DNA from 3 places in the Enterobacter sp. UNJFSC 003 genome. Region 2 is predicted to be linked to each of the others. Evidence: predicted binding sites of a transcription regulator. Region 2 holds the regulator's gene; each other region holds the start of a gene.
The links. Region 2 encodes Fur, which represses iron uptake genes when iron is present. Its sites were predicted from a motif close to ATAATAATGAGAACNACTATCAA; they were not measured.
Positions count from the first base shown of each region.

Region 1: a site for Fur is predicted at 2,629-2,651, ahead of sodA (superoxide dismutase [Mn]). Genes of this name have one in related genera too.
Region 3: a site for Fur is predicted at 1,542-1,564, ahead of V5P19_RS00775 (Nramp family divalent metal transporter). Genes of this name have one in related genera too.

Region 1 covers NZ_JBAKHK010000011.1:48,632-54,034, forward strand. The annotation lists gene cpxA (envelope stress sensor histidine kinase CpxA) at 1-1,160, shown strand, start outside; gene yiiM (6-hydroxyaminopurine reductase) at 1,190-1,927, opposite strand; gene sodA (superoxide dismutase [Mn]) at 1,935-2,555, opposite strand; gene rhaT (L-rhamnose/proton symporter RhaT) at 2,844-3,878, shown strand; gene rhaR (HTH-type transcriptional activator RhaR) at 3,879-4,727, opposite strand; gene rhaS (HTH-type transcriptional activator RhaS) at 4,801-5,403, opposite strand, start outside.
Region 2 covers NZ_JBAKHK010000017.1:46,472-51,874, forward strand. The annotation lists gene pgm (phosphoglucomutase (alpha-D-glucose-1,6-bisphosphate-dependent)) at 1-82, opposite strand, end outside; gene seqA (replication initiation negative regulator SeqA) at 107-655, opposite strand; gene ybfF (esterase) at 839-1,612, shown strand; gene ybfE (LexA regulated protein) at 1,741-2,028, shown strand; gene fldA (flavodoxin FldA) at 2,184-2,714, shown strand; gene fur (ferric iron uptake transcriptional regulator) at 3,006-3,452, shown strand; gene chiQ (ChiQ/YbfN family lipoprotein) at 3,548-3,874, opposite strand; gene chiP (chitoporin) at 3,920-5,317, opposite strand.
Region 3 covers NZ_JBAKHK010000001.1:163,335-168,737, forward strand. The annotation lists gene V5P19_RS00765 (EAL domain-containing protein) at 1-18, shown strand, start outside; gene nupC (nucleoside permease NupC) at 72-1,259, opposite strand; gene V5P19_RS00775 (Nramp family divalent metal transporter) at 1,605-2,843, shown strand; gene V5P19_RS00780 (DUF2502 domain-containing protein) at 2,878-3,222, opposite strand; gene mgrA (L-glyceraldehyde 3-phosphate reductase) at 3,351-4,349, opposite strand; gene ipdC (indolepyruvate decarboxylase) at 4,534-5,403, shown strand, end outside.

The DNA.
Region 1 (5,403 bases), on a different contig from region 2:
TTCGCGCCATCGACAAGTGGGCGCCGCCCGGTCAACGCCTTCTGCTGGTCACCAGCGAAGGGCGCGTGATTGGGGCCGAGCGCAATGAAATGCAGGTTATCCGCAACTTCATTGGTCAGGCGGATAACGCCGATCATCCACAGAAGAAAAAGTATGGTCGGGTAGAAATGGTTGGCCCCTTCTCCGTCAGGGATGGGGAAGATAACTACCAGCTCTATCTGATCCGCCCTGCCAGCAACTCCCAGACTGATTTTATCAACCTGCTGTTTGACCGCCCGCTGCTGCTGCTGATTGTGACCATGCTGCTAAGCTCGCCGCTGCTGTTATGGCTGGCGTGGAGCTTGGCAAAACCGGCGCGTAAGCTGAAAAATGCCGCCGATGAAGTGGCGCAGGGCAACCTGCGACAACATCCGGAACTGGAAGCGGGTCCGCAGGAATTCCTGGCCGCCGGGACCAGCTTTAACCAGATGGTCAGCGCGCTCGACCGGATGATGACGGCGCAACAACGTCTGCTGTCGGATATCTCACACGAGCTGCGCACGCCGCTCACGCGGCTGCAGCTTGGCACTGCGCTGCTGCGTCGACGCAGCGGTGAGAGCAAAGAGCTGGAGCGTATCGAAACCGAAGCCCATCGTCTGGACAGCATGATCAACGATCTGCTGGTGATGTCGCGCAATCAGCAGAAAAACGCGCTGGTGAGCGAAACGGTGAAAGCGAATCACCTGTGGCATGAAGTGTTAGATAACGCGGCTTTCGAAGCGGAACAAATGGGTAAATCGTTCACCGTCAACTTCCCGCCGGGGCCATGGCCGCTGTACGGTAACCCCAACGCGTTGGAAAGCGCGCTGGAGAATATCGTGCGTAACGCCCTGCGCTACTCGCACACGAAGATTGAGGTGGCGTTTTCGGTGGATAAAGACGGGATCACCATCATCGTTGATGACGACGGTCCTGGGGTCAGCCCGGAAGATCGCGAGCAGATTTTCCGGCCCTTCTACCGCACCGACGAGGCGCGTGATCGCGAATCTGGCGGAACGGGGCTGGGGCTGGCGATTGTTGAAACCGCCATGCAGCAGCACCGTGGCTGGGTGAAAGCCGACGACAGCCCGCTGGGCGGCTTACGGTTAACGCTGTGGCTGCCGTTGTATAAGCGTTCGTAGTAGCATCCCCTCTCCCCGGAGGGGGGTAACTATCTTCCCCACAATCTCCGCGAATTATCTTCGATCTTGCCGCTTAAACGCCGCTTCTGCATCGTTCTGGTCCAGCTGGTGGATAATCCCGCAGCCGAAAGCAGGCGGTGATATTGTTCATCGTCAAACGGCATATGCCAGGCAATCGCACAGGCGTCATAGACCGACACATCGCTTAGGCGCGACGCCAGTTCGAGCGGCACGTCAGCTGAAACCTGCCCTGCCAATACCACGCGGTACAACCAGCCTGTTTTGCCCGCACGTTGCAACTGTGCGGACATATCGCTGATGCCGAAATGGACGTTGAGCTTGAAGCACGGCGAGCGCGGCTGCGTCACCTGTATCAAGGCATCGCCCCAGCGGAAGATATCGCCGATAAAAACGTTTTTCTCCGTCAGCCCTACCGTTGAGAGGTTCTCGCCAAACGCGGGGGCGACAAACAGCTCGGACTGCGCGGGGAATTCCGTTATCCAGTGCTGATAATGTTCGCGCGGATAGTGGCACAGCGCGCGGTCGGGCCCGCCGTGGATTTTCTTTTCGGCCTGCTCGTCACCCGCGAGCCCGAGGTCGGTTAACGTCAGCTCACCGTCGACCTGAATTTTTGCGATGGCGCTCGGGCGGCTGCCGTCGTAATCCCTTACCTTGCCTGTAAACACGTTCACCGGATAATGCATCGCTGCTCCTTTCTGCAGATACAAAAAAAGCGAGTCATCAGACTCGCTTCTCACAGGCGTCAATGCAACCTTATTTTTTAGCGGCGAAACGCGCTGCTGCTTCGTCCCAGTTCACCACGTCCCAGAAGGCTTTGATGTAGTCCGGGCGACGGTTCTGGAATTTCAGGTAGTAAGCGTGTTCCCACACGTCCAGACCCACGATTGGGAAACCGGAAGCGCCAGAAATAGCTTCACCCATCAGCGGGGAATCCTGGTTAGCAGTAGACACTACCGCCAGTTTGTCGCCTTTCAGTACCAGCCACGCCCAGCCAGAGCCGAAACGGGTCGCAGCGGCTTTTTCGAATTCCGCTTTGAAGTTGTCTACAGAACCGAAATCACGCTCGATAGCGGCTTTCAGGTCGCCCTGCAGGGTGGTACCGGTTTTCAGGCCTTTCCAGAACAGGCTGTGGTTAGCGTGACCGCCCGCATTGTTGCGCAGAACGGTTTTTTTGTCCGCTGGCAGCTGGTCCAGTTTGGTGATCAGCTCTTCTGCAGACAGGTTAGCGAACTCTGGCAGGCTTTCCAGCGCGGCGTTCGCGTTGTTCACATAGGTCTGGTGGTGTTTAGTGTGATGGATTTCCATCGTCTGCTTGTCGAAATGCGGTTCCAGTGCGTCGTAAGCATACGGCAGGGATGGCAGTGTATAACTCATAATCCTCTCCATTATTGTCGGGCGGCACAGCTGTTAATGCCGCGTAAGCAGTTGGTTCATTATAGTTAATTAAATGATATTGAAAATGATTATCAATGCCGTAGTTTTTATAAGGTTATTCGATTTTTGAGAAATGAAGGAATTGTGAGTCTGCTCACGCGGTTAACGTGCTGATTGCCATTCAAAACGAAAGTGCGGCAACCTTCTGAAGGTTCCCAAACCGCCTAATTTTTACACTCATCAAGTCGGCGGGAAGCCACCGACTATAAAAACGATGAGGATGTAAAAATGAATCATGCGATTACGATGGGTATTTTCTGGCATTTGATAGGCGCAGCCAGTGCAGCCTGTTTCTATGCCCCGTTTAAAAAGGTCAAACACTGGTCATGGGAAACCATGTGGTCCGTCGGCGGTACGGTGTCATGGCTGATTTTGCCGTGGACCATTAGCGCCATGCTGCTGCCCGATTTCTGGGGCTATTTCTCCTCCTTCCGCGCCTCCACCCTGCTGCCAGTATTTCTGTTTGGGGCAATGTGGGGCATCGGTAATATCAACTACGGCCTCACCATGCGCTATCTCGGTATGTCGATGGGCATTGGTATCGCGATCGGCATTACGCTTATCGTCGGCACCCTGATGACGCCGATTCTCAACGGCAACTTCGACGTGCTGATCAACACCGAAGGCGGGCGTATGACGCTGCTGGGCGTACTGGTCGCCGTTATCGGCGTAGGGATTGTCACCCGCGCGGGGCAGCTCAAAGAGCGTCAAATGGGCATCAAGGCTGAAGACTTCAACCTGAAGAAAGGTCTGGTGCTGGCGGTGATGTGCGGCATCTTCTCGGCCGGTATGTCATTTGCGATGAACGCCGCCAAGCCGATGCATGAAGCGGCTGCCGCGCTGGGCGTCGACCCGCTGTACGTTGCGCTGCCAAGCTATGTGGTGATCATGGGCGGCGGTGCGCTGGTTAACCTTGGCTTTTGCTTCATTCGTCTGGCAAACGTAAAGAATCTGTCGGTAAAAGCCGACTTTTCGCTGGCAAAATCACTCATCATTACCAACGTGCTGCTCTCCGCACTCGGCGGACTGATGTGGTATCTGCAGTTCTTTTTTTACGCCTGGGGCCACGCCAGCATTCCAGCGCAGTATGACTACATGAGCTGGATGCTGCACATGAGCTTCTATGTGCTGTGCGGTGGGCTGGTTGGGCTGGTGCTGAAGGAGTGGAACAACGCCGGGCGACGTCCGGTAGGCGTGCTGAGCCTGGGCTGCGTGGTGATTATTATTGCGGCCAACATTGTCGGCCTTGGCATGGCGAGCTGATTACGCGGCTTTTCGACTACGATGACGCCACTGAACCGGCGTCATCCCCACCTCGCGATTAAAGACTACCGAAAAGTAGTTACTGTCCTCAAACCCACAGCGCATCGCCACCTCGCTGACCATCAGCTCCGTATGCTGCAGCAGATACTGCGCGTGGCAGATGCGCAGCTGGCGCAAATAATGATTCACCGTCATCCCGGTCTGGGTACGAAACTGCTGGCGCAACGCGCGATCGCTGCACTGCTCCTGTTCGCAGAATTTCTCCAGCACGAAGCTCTTGTTCAGGCTGCCCGCCAGGGTAGCGATCAGCTTATCCAGCAGTACCTCCTGAGCCGTGGCGGAGGGGTTATCGGGGGCATAACGATAGCGTTTAAGGGTCATCACCAGCTGCGCGAAAAGCAGTTCCGCCATCTGATTAGCCACGGGATCGCTCTTCTGGCTCTCCTGCTCCAGCTGAGAAATCACCTGCCGCACCTGCGCCATGCCGTGACTGCTAAGGCGCCAGTGCGGGGTACTTTTCGCAACGTGAAAGCCGGGAATATTGGCCGCCCAGTCAACGTTGAGTTTGAGCCTGTCCGGGCAGTAAATGACGTTCTGCAACACCAGATCGTGGACCGAGGCGTAGGCGTGTTTATCTTCGGCGCGGATGTAAAACAGGTCACCACGCGTAATGCGGTAAGGTCGGTCGTTGAGCACGTGTAGGCCGTTGCCTCGCCATACCAGCACCAGCTCGCAAAATTCATGGGTGTGCTCTGCAAAGACGTTTTGCGGATAGCGATCGGCCACCGCGACGGCCTGCGCGGCGGAGACAAAAAAATCATCTTTGCGAAGAATTATCTGAGCTCCCACACCACGACCTCAACGGCGAATAACCTGACATTATTAGCCTTTTTGCGGCAATAAAACGGTGATTACCTTCGCGTTACTGAAGTGACGCATCTTTGCCCTGCCGAATATCGCGAGGTGACCAGCTAAACTCCCGGCGAAAAAGGGTCGAAAAGTGGTTACTGTCGCCAAAACCACAGCGATAAGCGATATCGGTAACGCTGTCATCCGTGTGGCGCAGGAGATGGCGCGCTTTGATCAGACGCAGGCGGTTAAGGTAGCGCTGTGGCGTGAGTCCGGTGTGTTGTTTCAGCTGACGATGCAGGGTGCGCAGAGACAGCAAAAAATCATCCGCCAGCGTTTCCCAGCAGACGTCCTCGGCAAAGTGCTCTTCCAGCCAGGCCATCAGCTGGGTCAGCCGCGCATCGTTATTTTCCAGCCCTTCCAGCAGGCTACTGCGGCGCAGCAGCACCAGCAGCTGCATAAACAGCAGCTCGCGCGTAGCAATCGCGTGCGTCTCTTGCCCCTCTTCGCTTTTCTCCATCTGGCTTATCAGCTGACGCACCTGTTGAAGCGTGGACTGATTGACCCGCCAGTGCGAAGGGTAATGCCCGTCCTTCTCCTGCGGCAGCAGCTGGTTCAGCCCCGAGAGGAACTGGAACGCTTCCGGTGAACGATAGAGCACGTTGGTCAGGCACAG
Region 2 (5,403 bases):
CGTAATACTGCGCGGTCAGTTGAGCGACGTTAATCAAATCGCTTTGTTGTGCAGGTTGGCCTGCACGGCTGTGATTTGCCATTGCCTGGTCCTTCTAATGCAAGGGTTAAATTGTACCGCAAACCTTTTCAATCAATTCCGCCGGGAACTGCATAGACTGCATGATGTGTTCAACCATGCTGCGCTTGCGGCCCGTATTGGTATTGGTGATCACCCAGTACGGTGTACCCGGGACATGTTTGGGTTTGGTTTGATTGCCATTTTGTATCAGCGTCTGCTCATCACCCGCAAAATAGACGCGGGTACGACCGTGCAGCGACTCGGTCGCTTCAGCAAACGCGTTGTTATCCAGTGAATAGAGTGTAGACAGCACCAGCATAAAGCGGTTGACCGCTTTTTTCTGCTCTGCATATTCGTCAGACAGCAGCAGTTCGCGCATTGCACGTACTTTATCTTTGACCTGCGCCACAGCAGGTTTTACGGGTGCGACAACGCTCGGCTGAGACACGACATCTTTAGCGACAGGAGTGACAGGCTGTGAGGCGGCGGAAATTTTAAGCATACGCCGTAAAATGTCGGACGCGCTCTCCCCGATATGCCGCGTTTGGCTGGCAATAAACTGATAGAGTTCGTCATCAACTTCGATTGTTTTCATCTTAATCCAGTGCGATATCTTATCTGAATACAAGTCGTTGGGATTATAAGGTCAAATCCCAACAGCGGATAGCGTCAAGCCAGGTTGGCGGCAAAAGTCAGAATAAACTGGATCCTTGCAGCCGGGCGGCAGAATGGTCAACATGATACCCTAACCTGACATACGTAAAAAAAGAACTTTGCCATGAAATTGAATACCCGAGCGCAATCTGCGCAATCGCCGAACAATAATTCTCCCATCGTACTGGTTCACGGGCTTTTTGGCAGCCTTGATAACCTGGGCGTGCTGGCGCGGGATCTGGTTGCCGATCACGACATTGTGCAGGTCGATATGCGAAATCACGGTCTTTCCGTGCGTTCAGAGGAGATGACCTACGCGGCACTGGCGCAGGATCTGCGGGATACGCTGGATGCCAACGATCTCCAGAAAGTGACGCTTATCGGGCATTCAATGGGTGGCAAAGCGGTTATGGCCCTCACGGCCCTGGCGCCAGATCGGATCGATGGTCTGGTCGTCATCGACGTGGCGCCCGTGGATTACGACGTGCGTCGTCACGATGAAATTTTTGCCGCCATCAATGCGGTGACAGAGGCGGGAGTGTCCACCCGCCAGCAGGCTGCTGCAGTGATGCGCGAACATCTTGATGAAGAAGGCGTGGTGCAGTTTCTGCTGAAGTCGTTCGTCGACGGCCAATGGCGTTTTAACGTGCCGGTGCTTTGGGATCAATACAACAATATCGTTGGCTGGGACACCGTGCCGGCGTGGGTGCATCCGACCCTCTTTATTCGTGGCGGTAATTCACCTTACGTCACCGATGCCTACCGGGACACATTGCTTGCGCAGTTCCCGCAGGCGCGCGCCCATGTGGTTGCCGGTGCCGGGCACTGGGTTCACGCGGAAAAACCAGATGCTGTCCTGCGCGCTATCCGTCGCTATCTTTCTGATACGGCAAATTGATTAAAAAGAAAGCGACTGGAAGGCTGCGGGCTTCCAGTCGTTGGCGTGCCGATTTCGGTGATGTATGATGGCGCGCTTATCGCCCGGGCAATAGCAGGGCGGCTTGTTTCCCCCGAAGTCTCAGAATCATGGCCAAAGAACAAACGGACCGTACGACACTAGATCTGTTCGCGAATGAGCGTCGACCGGGACGACCGAAAACGAATCCGCTTTCGCGCGATGAACAGCTGCGTATTAATAAACGCAACCAGCTTAAACGCGATAAAACTCGTGGGCTTAAGCGTGTCGAACTGAAGCTGAATGCTGACGCCGTCGATGCGCTGAATGAACTGGCTGACGCGCGTAATATCAGCCGCAGCGAGCTGATTGAAGAGATGCTGATCGCCCAACTTGAACTGTTGCGCGGCAAGGCATAAGTCTGAAAATTCCCTTTATTTCCCATTTCATGTAGCACAGAGTGCAGTCCTGCGTGATAGCTGTTTCCGCAGGGTTGCCTGTTCTGCTATTATTGCCCTTATCCGTGGACAAATTGTGCCACCATACTATTAAGTTTCAAGAGGTTATTTTACTCATGGCAATCATCGGCATTTTCTTCGGCAGTGATACCGGCAATACCGAAAACATCGCAAAAAACATTCAAAAACAGCTCGGTAAAGACGTTGCCGATGTGCACGACATCGCCAAGAGCAGCAAAGAAGACCTCGAAGGTTATGACATCCTGCTGCTGGGCATTCCGACCTGGTACTACGGTGAAGCGCAGTGTGACTGGGACGATTTTTTCCCAACGCTGGAAGAAGTAGACTTTAACGGAAAGCTGGTTGCGCTGTTTGGCTGTGGCGATCAGGAAGACTACGCAGAATACTTCTGTGACGCGCTGGGTACCATCCGCGACATCATTGAGCCGCGCGGCGCGGCGATTGTCGGCCACTGGCCAACGGCAGGCTACCACTTTGAAGCCTCTAAAGGTCTGGCAGATGACGATCACTTTGTCGGCCTAGCGATTGACGAAGACCGCCAGCCAGAACTGACCGCGGAGCGTGTTGAAAAATGGGTTAAGCAGGTTCGTGAAGAGTTGAACCTGGACGATATCCTTAACGCCTGATAACCCTGCGGCGCAACTCCGGTTGCGCCCGTTGTCCAGGTGAAACCGATTAAATTAATTGCTACAAACTTTTAACTTTTCCGTTCAGACCTGTACAATATCCCCCAGGTAGAAAGTGGGAGCCATCGAATAAGTTTGTCGGTGAGACCACGTTTTTATAAGCATACTTTGCTTGAGACTTGCAGTTTTCATTTAGGCATGGCAGTTCTATAATGAGACGCATTATCCCAAGTGCATTTTCTGTCACTTCTTCTTTAGAAGTGAATCGTTTAGCAACAGGACAGATTCCGCATGACTGACAACAATACCGCATTAAAGAAGGCTGGCCTGAAAGTTACGCTTCCTCGGTTAAAAATCCTTGAAGTGCTTCAGGGTCCAGACAATCACCATGTCAGTGCGGAAGACCTTTATAAGCGTCTTATCGATATGGGTGAAGAAATTGGGCTGGCAACCGTTTATCGTGTGCTGAACCAGTTTGATGACGCAGGCATTGTTACCCGTCATAATTTTGAAGGCGGTAAATCTGTTTTCGAACTGACCCAACAGCACCACCACGATCATCTGATCTGCCTCGACTGCGGCAAGGTCATTGAATTTAGCGATGATTCTATTGAATCACGCCAGCGTGAAATCGCTGCTCGTCATGGTATCCGCCTGACCAACCACAGCCTGTACCTTTATGGTCACTGTACAGAAGGCGATTGCCGCGAAGATGACCATGCGCATGACGCAAAATAAGCTCGCTTTCATACTCTGAGCCAGCCGTAAGGTTGGCTTTTTTTTGCCAAAAAAAAGCCCGGCAGCGAATGCTTGCCGGGCATAGAAATCGCGAATTAATTGTTACTGCTGCGAATTTCCTGCCAGATCTTATCGCAACGCTTTGTCACTTCCTGATCGTTACCCGTTTTACGCGCCTGGATACAGGCCTGATAATCCATCACGCGAACATTTTCCTGCGTAGCAAACTGCTCATGCGCCTTCTCTTTCTTCAGCACATTGAGCACGCTCTGGCAGGCCTCGATTTTCTCTGGCGAACCTTCCGCTGTATTCATGCAAGCACTGTACGCCTCTTTCAGCCGCGTATCTTCTTTCGGCGCCTGAGGTTGAGTGCAGGCCACCAGCCCCGATGCCAGCAACGATACGATGACGATTTTTTTGATCATGTTGGTCTCCATCCCGGCGGGACACGCCCGCCGGAGCGTTCATCAGAAGATAGTGAATGGGGCGATAACCATGAATTTCACGTCACGTTCATCCTGAAAGATGTTGCCGTAACCGCCCGCGTAGCTCGGGATATCGGAATGGTTGTCGTACTGAGTGAAGTGCAGTTTGAACATGGTCCCCTTCGCGCGGCCATCCTGCAGGGTGTAGATTGCGTCCAGGCTGTATGCTGATTCTTTCAGACGATAGTTAGGATCGTAGTAGGCATCCGGTGTGGCCATATCGGCAGGCTTCGCGTCCCAGGCATAAGCATAAGATGCACCCACCGCCCAGCCAGGCAGATTCCAGTTTTTCAGGTCGTACATCGCGCCGAAGAAGACCGCTTTTTCGCCGTCGGCGTTGAAATCAGAACGGTTGTCCCACCAGATATCGAGACGACCGTTTGAAGAGGCATATGTTGGGGTCATACGCTGCAGGAAGTAGCCCTGCTGCCCTTCCGCCTTCACCCATGTCCCTTCCAGACGTAAATCAACCTGACCCACTTTGTAACCGAAGGTCAGCGCCTGCAGCCAAGCAGTACCATCATAAATATCGTTAACGGTGCCATTGCTGGCTTTATCCCGCGTGCCGTAGAACTGGTAACTGGTGCTTAACGGCCCCCCAACGATATCGAACTTGTAGCTCGCTTTCGCAAAATACTGATCGATATACCCTTCAGCCTGACCAAATGCGGCCTCTAGCACCAGATCGTTTTTGAAATCGTACTTCGCGCCCAGCGAGTGGAGATAATCTACTTTGTTTTTTTTATCGTTCTGATAGAACTTGTCCATCTCAATGTGCCACGGCGCTTTGTATTCGTTGGTCCACATATAGGAGAAGCTCAACGCACCGGCATCGCCATAGTCAAAGTTGGCACCGGCTTCCGCACCCTGATAAGTACCTGGCATAAAGCTCCAGTGCGGTGCTAACAGCGTCTGACCGGTTGGCTGGATATAGCCTCCACGCGCCCATACCGGACCATATTTGAATTTTGCCGCGGCCTTATACAAGCTGATACCGCTTTTATCACCGGACCAGTCTTCTTTATACGCTTTGTTACTTGAGGAGAAAGCAATTTCGTTCGGGTGAGCACTGTCGCCGTTTTCCGCCATTTCAATTGCCGTAAAGGCGGCAATATCCAGGCCAAACATATCCGCGGCATAGCCTGACTGGAAATCGAGGTTGGCGTTCCAGGTAGAGTGAGAAAGGTTGGTTTTATATTTGTTTTCAGTAACGTCTTTACGGTCACGTTCACGTTGCCAGTAATAAATACCGCCCGTGAGCGTGGAGTCATCGATAAAACCTGCGGCTTTTGCCTCATGTGTAACAACCAGACCCGACATTGCTGTCACACCGGCAATAGCCAGCGCCAGCGCACTACGTTTGCCACTGAACGTACGCATAGATTATTCCTCTTTGACGAATTAAAGCGCCTAAACGGCGAAAATATAAAAGACCTAATGGTCAGGGGTAGTTAGAAATACCCTCG
Region 3 (5,403 bases), on a different contig from region 2:
ACGCCGCTTAGCGAATGACAGAGATAAAAAAACCGGGAGCCTGCTGGCTCCCGGTTTTTTTACTGCGCGAGTTACAGTACCAGTGCTGCGATAGAAGCAGACAGGACGCTTACCAGCGTAGAACCGTAAACCAGTTTCAGACCAAAGCGAGAAACCACGTTACCCTGTTCTTCGTTCAAACCTTTAATTGCACCGGCGATAATACCGATGGAAGAAAAGTTAGCGAAGGAAACCAAGAACACGGATAGAATACCTTCAGCGCGCGGAGAGAGCGTGCTGGCAATTTTCTGCAGGTCCATCATTGCCACGAATTCGTTAGACACCAGCTTGGTTGCCATGATGCTGCCCACCTGCAGCGCTTCATGCGCCGGCACACCCATCACCCAGGCAATTGGGTAGAAGATATAGCCCAGAATCCCCTGGAAAGAGATGCCCAGCACGGCGGCGAACAGGGCGTTCAATGCGGCGATCAGCGCGATAAAACCAATCAGCATTGCGGCAACAATAATTGCAACCTTGAAGCCTGCGAGAATGTATTCACCCAGCATTTCGAAGAAGCTCTGCCCTTCGTGCAGGTTTGACATCTGAATGTTTTCTTCGCTGGCGTCCACGCGGTATGGGTTGATAATCGACAGTACGATAAAGGTGCTGAACATGTTCAGAACCAGTGCTGCAACAACGAATTTTGGTTCCAGCATTGTCATGTACGCACCCACGATAGACATGGAAACGGTAGACATTGCGGTAGCCGCCATGGTGTACATGCGGTTACGGGACATTTTGCCGAGGATATCTTTATACGCGATAAAGTTCTCAGACTGACCGAGGATCAAGGAACTCACTGCGTTGAAGGATTCCAGCTTGCCCATGCCGTTGACTTTAGACAACAGGAAACCAATCGCGCGGATAACCACAGGCAGAACACGGATGTGTTGCAGAATACCGATCAGTGCAGAGATGAAGACGATAGGGCATAGCACCTTCAGGAAGAAGAAAGCCAGGCCTTGATCGTTCATGCTGCCAAAGACAAAGTTTGTCCCTTCGTTAGCAAACCCGAGCAGTTTTTCAAACATTTCGGAGAAGCCTTTCACGAAGCCGAGGCCAACGTTGGAGTTCAGGAAGAACCACGCCAGTAAAACTTCAATGACCAGCAGTTGAACAACATAGCGAATACGAATTTTTTTGCGGTCTGTGCTGACCAGCAATGCAAGTGCAGTAACGACAACGAGTGCCAGGACAAAATGAAGGACGCGGTCCATATTTGCTCCAAATATGAGGCAGGTTTAATTTCCGTGCACATTCTATGTAACAAGCGCAAAGAAAACGAGATCAAGGCCACACTATAGTTACATCCTGTGACGAGTCTCAAAAATAGTGATCAACAATACATTTTTGTTATGTTAGGTAAATGAGTGAAAAGTTAAGTTTGTGTGCTACGCTTCACAAAAGACTGCGCATTTTCACTTTCTGTGATGTCGCACCTCCTGCCCATCTATCGTTTGCAGCTATCAGAGTAATCACCAAAAACATCTCAAATGATCTTGATAATCATTCTCACTTTGATAGCATTAAACATAGCAAAGGCTATATTTCCAGAGGCAGAAATGACAAACAGTCGCGTAGAGGGTAGCAGTGGCAGGGCAGCGCGCAAGTTACGGTTCGCATTAATGGGACCTGCATTCATTGCTGCTATTGGCTACATCGATCCGGGTAACTTTGCGACCAATATTCAGGCCGGGGCCAGCTTTGGCTATAAGCTGCTGTGGGTGGTTGTCTGGGCTAACTTTATGGCCATGCTGATTCAGATGCTTTCGGCGAAATTGGGTATTGCTACCGGCAAAAACCTGGCGGAACAGATCCGTGACCACTATCCGCGTCCGGCGGTATGGCTTTACTGGGTACAGGCTGAAATTATCGCGATGGCGACCGATCTCGCTGAATTTATCGGGGCGGCTATTGGCTTCAAGCTGATCCTCGGCGTGTCGCTGCTCCAGGGCGCCGTGCTGACCGGGATAGCCACTTTCCTTATCCTGATGCTTCAGCGTCGAGGGCAAAAGCCGCTGGAGCGGGTCATCGGCGGGTTGCTGCTGTTTGTTGCTGCGGCCTATATTGTTGAGCTAATTTTCTCGCAACCAAACGTAGTGCAGCTCAGTAAAGGCATGCTTATCCCTAGCTTGCCGACCTCTGAGGCCGTTTTCCTTGCTGCCGGTGTGTTGGGGGCAACCATCATGCCGCATGTTATTTATCTGCACTCATCACTTACTCAGCATCTAAACGGTGGATCTCGTAAAGAGCGGTATTCAGCAACGAAATGGGATGTCGGCATCGCCATGACGATTGCCGGTTTTGTTAACCTCGCGATGATGGCGACCGCGGCGGCGGCGTTCCACTTTAATGGGCACACCGGCATTGCCGATCTCGATCAGGCCTATTTAACGCTGGAGCCGTTGCTGAGCCATGCCGCTGCGACAATATTCGGGTTAAGCCTCGTTGCGGCGGGTCTCTCTTCGACGGTGGTTGGGACGCTGGCAGGGCAGGTAGTGATGCAAGGGTTTGTCCGGTTCCATATCCCATTATGGGTGCGCCGTGCGGTGACTATGCTGCCATCATTTATTGTGATTTTGATGGGGCTTGATCCCACGCGGATCTTGGTCATGAGCCAGGTGCTGCTGAGTTTTGGTATCGCGCTTGCGCTGGTTCCGCTGCTGATTTTTACCAGCGACAAATCGTTAATGGGCGACCTCGTAAATACCACGCTGGTGAAAAGAGCAGGTTGGGTCATCGTGGTGGTGGTGGTGGCGCTTAATCTGTGGCTATTGGTCGGCACAGCGTTAGGGCTATAAAAAGAAAAAGGAGCCGAAAGGCTCCTTTTTGCGATTAGTGGTGTCCGTGACCGTGGCCATGACCTCTGCCGTGGTCTCTACCGCCTCGACGATCGTCACGATCGCTCCAGCCTTCGCGATAGCCACGCTCATAGGCTTTACGATTATCCCAACCGCGATGGCGACCATTATCATGTTTCCACCAGCGATCTTTACGCCATTCATAATGACGGTGCCAGTAATCACGGTCGCGCCAGCCGCCGCCATCCCAGTAGTTACCGTAATTGTCGCGATCGCCAATTTGTAATTTAATCGATGGCAACAGGGTGATCTCGCCTGCATTGGCGATCAGCGGGGCCGAAGCCAGTAGTACCGCTGCAAGAATCAGTGACCTGAACATACTCTTTCTCCTTCACGATCGGAGCCTTTATGGGGCCTGTTAATGCAATTTTACGATTTGGTAAACATTCGTTTCATCACCTCAACTCCGAAATCCTGTGGGAGAGCACTTTTTGCTAAAAAACGACTTTATTTTGAGCTGTTCAGAATCTCTTCGATAGTAGCCATTTCATCGGCAGTAAAATGACGGTTCTCCAGCATGCCCACGGCATCGTCGATCTGTATCGTTTTACTGGCACCGATCAGTACAGAGGTCACCGTGTCATGGCGTAGAATCCAGGCCAGCGCCATCTGTGATAATTTCTGGCCGCGACTTTCCGCCATCGCGTTCAGTTTGCGGACTTTATCCAGCTTTTCTTCGGTAATCTGGTCCGGGCTCAGGAACTTACTGCCACTGGCGGCGCGAGAGTCTTCCGGGATCCCGTTCAAATACCGGTTGGTCAACTGACCGCCTGCCAGCGGTGAAAAGGGAATACAGCCGACCCCGTTTTCCTTTAACACATCCAATAATCCCTCTTCAGGCGCGCGTTCAAACATCGAATATTTGGGCTGATGAATAATGCACGGCGTCCCGAGATCGTTCAGGATTTCAATAGCCTGTCGGGCCAGTTCAGCAGGATAGTTAGACAGCCCGACGTAAAGGGCTTTACCCTGTCGCACCACGTGGTCAAGCGCTTTCATCGTCTCACGCAGCGGCGTTTCCGGGTCAGGGCGGTGGTGATAGAAGATATCGACATACTCCAGCCCCATGCGCTTCAGGCTCTGGTCCAGACTTGCGATCAGATATTTGCGTGAACCCCAGTCGCCGTAGGGACCATCCCACATCGTATATCCCGCTTTTGTGGAGATGATTAACTCATCGCGCCATGGCAGGAAATCTTCCTGCACAATATGGCCGAAATTACGTTCAGCAGATCCAGGAGGTGGACCGTAATTATTGGCAAGGTCGAAGTGCGTAATGCCGAGATCGAATGCACGCTGTAAAAGTTGACGGCTATTTTCGATAAGCGTCGCATCGCCAAAATTATGCCAAAGCCCCAGAGAGACGGCGGGCAACTTGAGCCCGCTCTGTCCGCAGCGGCGGTACTGCATTGTCTGGTAACGATTTTTGTCCGGCTGATAACCCATACTCATGACCCCTGGCGCGAAAAAGAAATAACAGTGTATGCGTTTACACTAGCGTGAAGAAATGAAGAATAGCGCAGCCTTTTTTGTAAAGCATTCTTTCCATGGCCTTCTTGCCGCCATTTCTGGACAGTCATCACGCTTCTTTAATACTCAAGGTGAGGTCAACGTCAGAAGGACACCTGTTATGCGTACCCCATACTGCGTCGCCGATTACCTGCTGGACCGTCTTACAGATTGTGGAGCCGATCATCTGTTTGGCGTACCGGGCGACTATAACCTGCAGTTTCTCGATCACGTGATAGACAGCCCGGATATCTGTTGGGTGGGTTGTGCCAACGAGCTGAACGCATCATACGCTGCCGACGGATATGCCCGTTGTAAGGGCTTTGCCGCGCTGCTGACGACATTCGGAGTAGGGGAGTTAAGCGCCATGAACGGCATCGCGGGCAGCTTTGCTGAGCATGTTCCGGTATTGCATATCGTCGGGGCGCCGGGGATGGCTTCCCAGCAAAAAGGGGAGTTGTTGCACCACACGCTGGGTGATGGCGAGTTTCGCCATTTCTATCATATGAGCGAGCCGATCACCGTTGCTCAGGCTATCCTGACCGAACAAAATGCCTGCTACGAAATTGATCGCGTGCTAACAACAATGCTCCGGGAACGCCGTCCGGGCTACCTGATGTTGCCTGCCGATGTGGCTAAAAAAGCCGCTACCCCTCCTGTAAACGCTCTCACACTCAAGCCTGTTTATGCCGATAACGCCTGCCTGAAAGCGTTCCGTGAGGCCGCCGGGAGCAGACTGGCAATAAGCAAACGCACAGCCCTGTTAGCCGATTTTCTGGTACTGCGCCATGGTCTGAAGCCAGCGCTTCAGAAGTGGGTAAAAGCGGTGCCAATGGCGCATGCCACGATGCTGATGGGCAAAGGGATCTTCGATGAACGGCAGGCAGGTTTTTACGGTACCTACAGCGGTTCAGCGAGCGCTGGCGCGGTGAAAGAGGCGATTGAAGGTGCTGATACCGTGCTGTGTGTTGGTACACGCTTTACCGATACC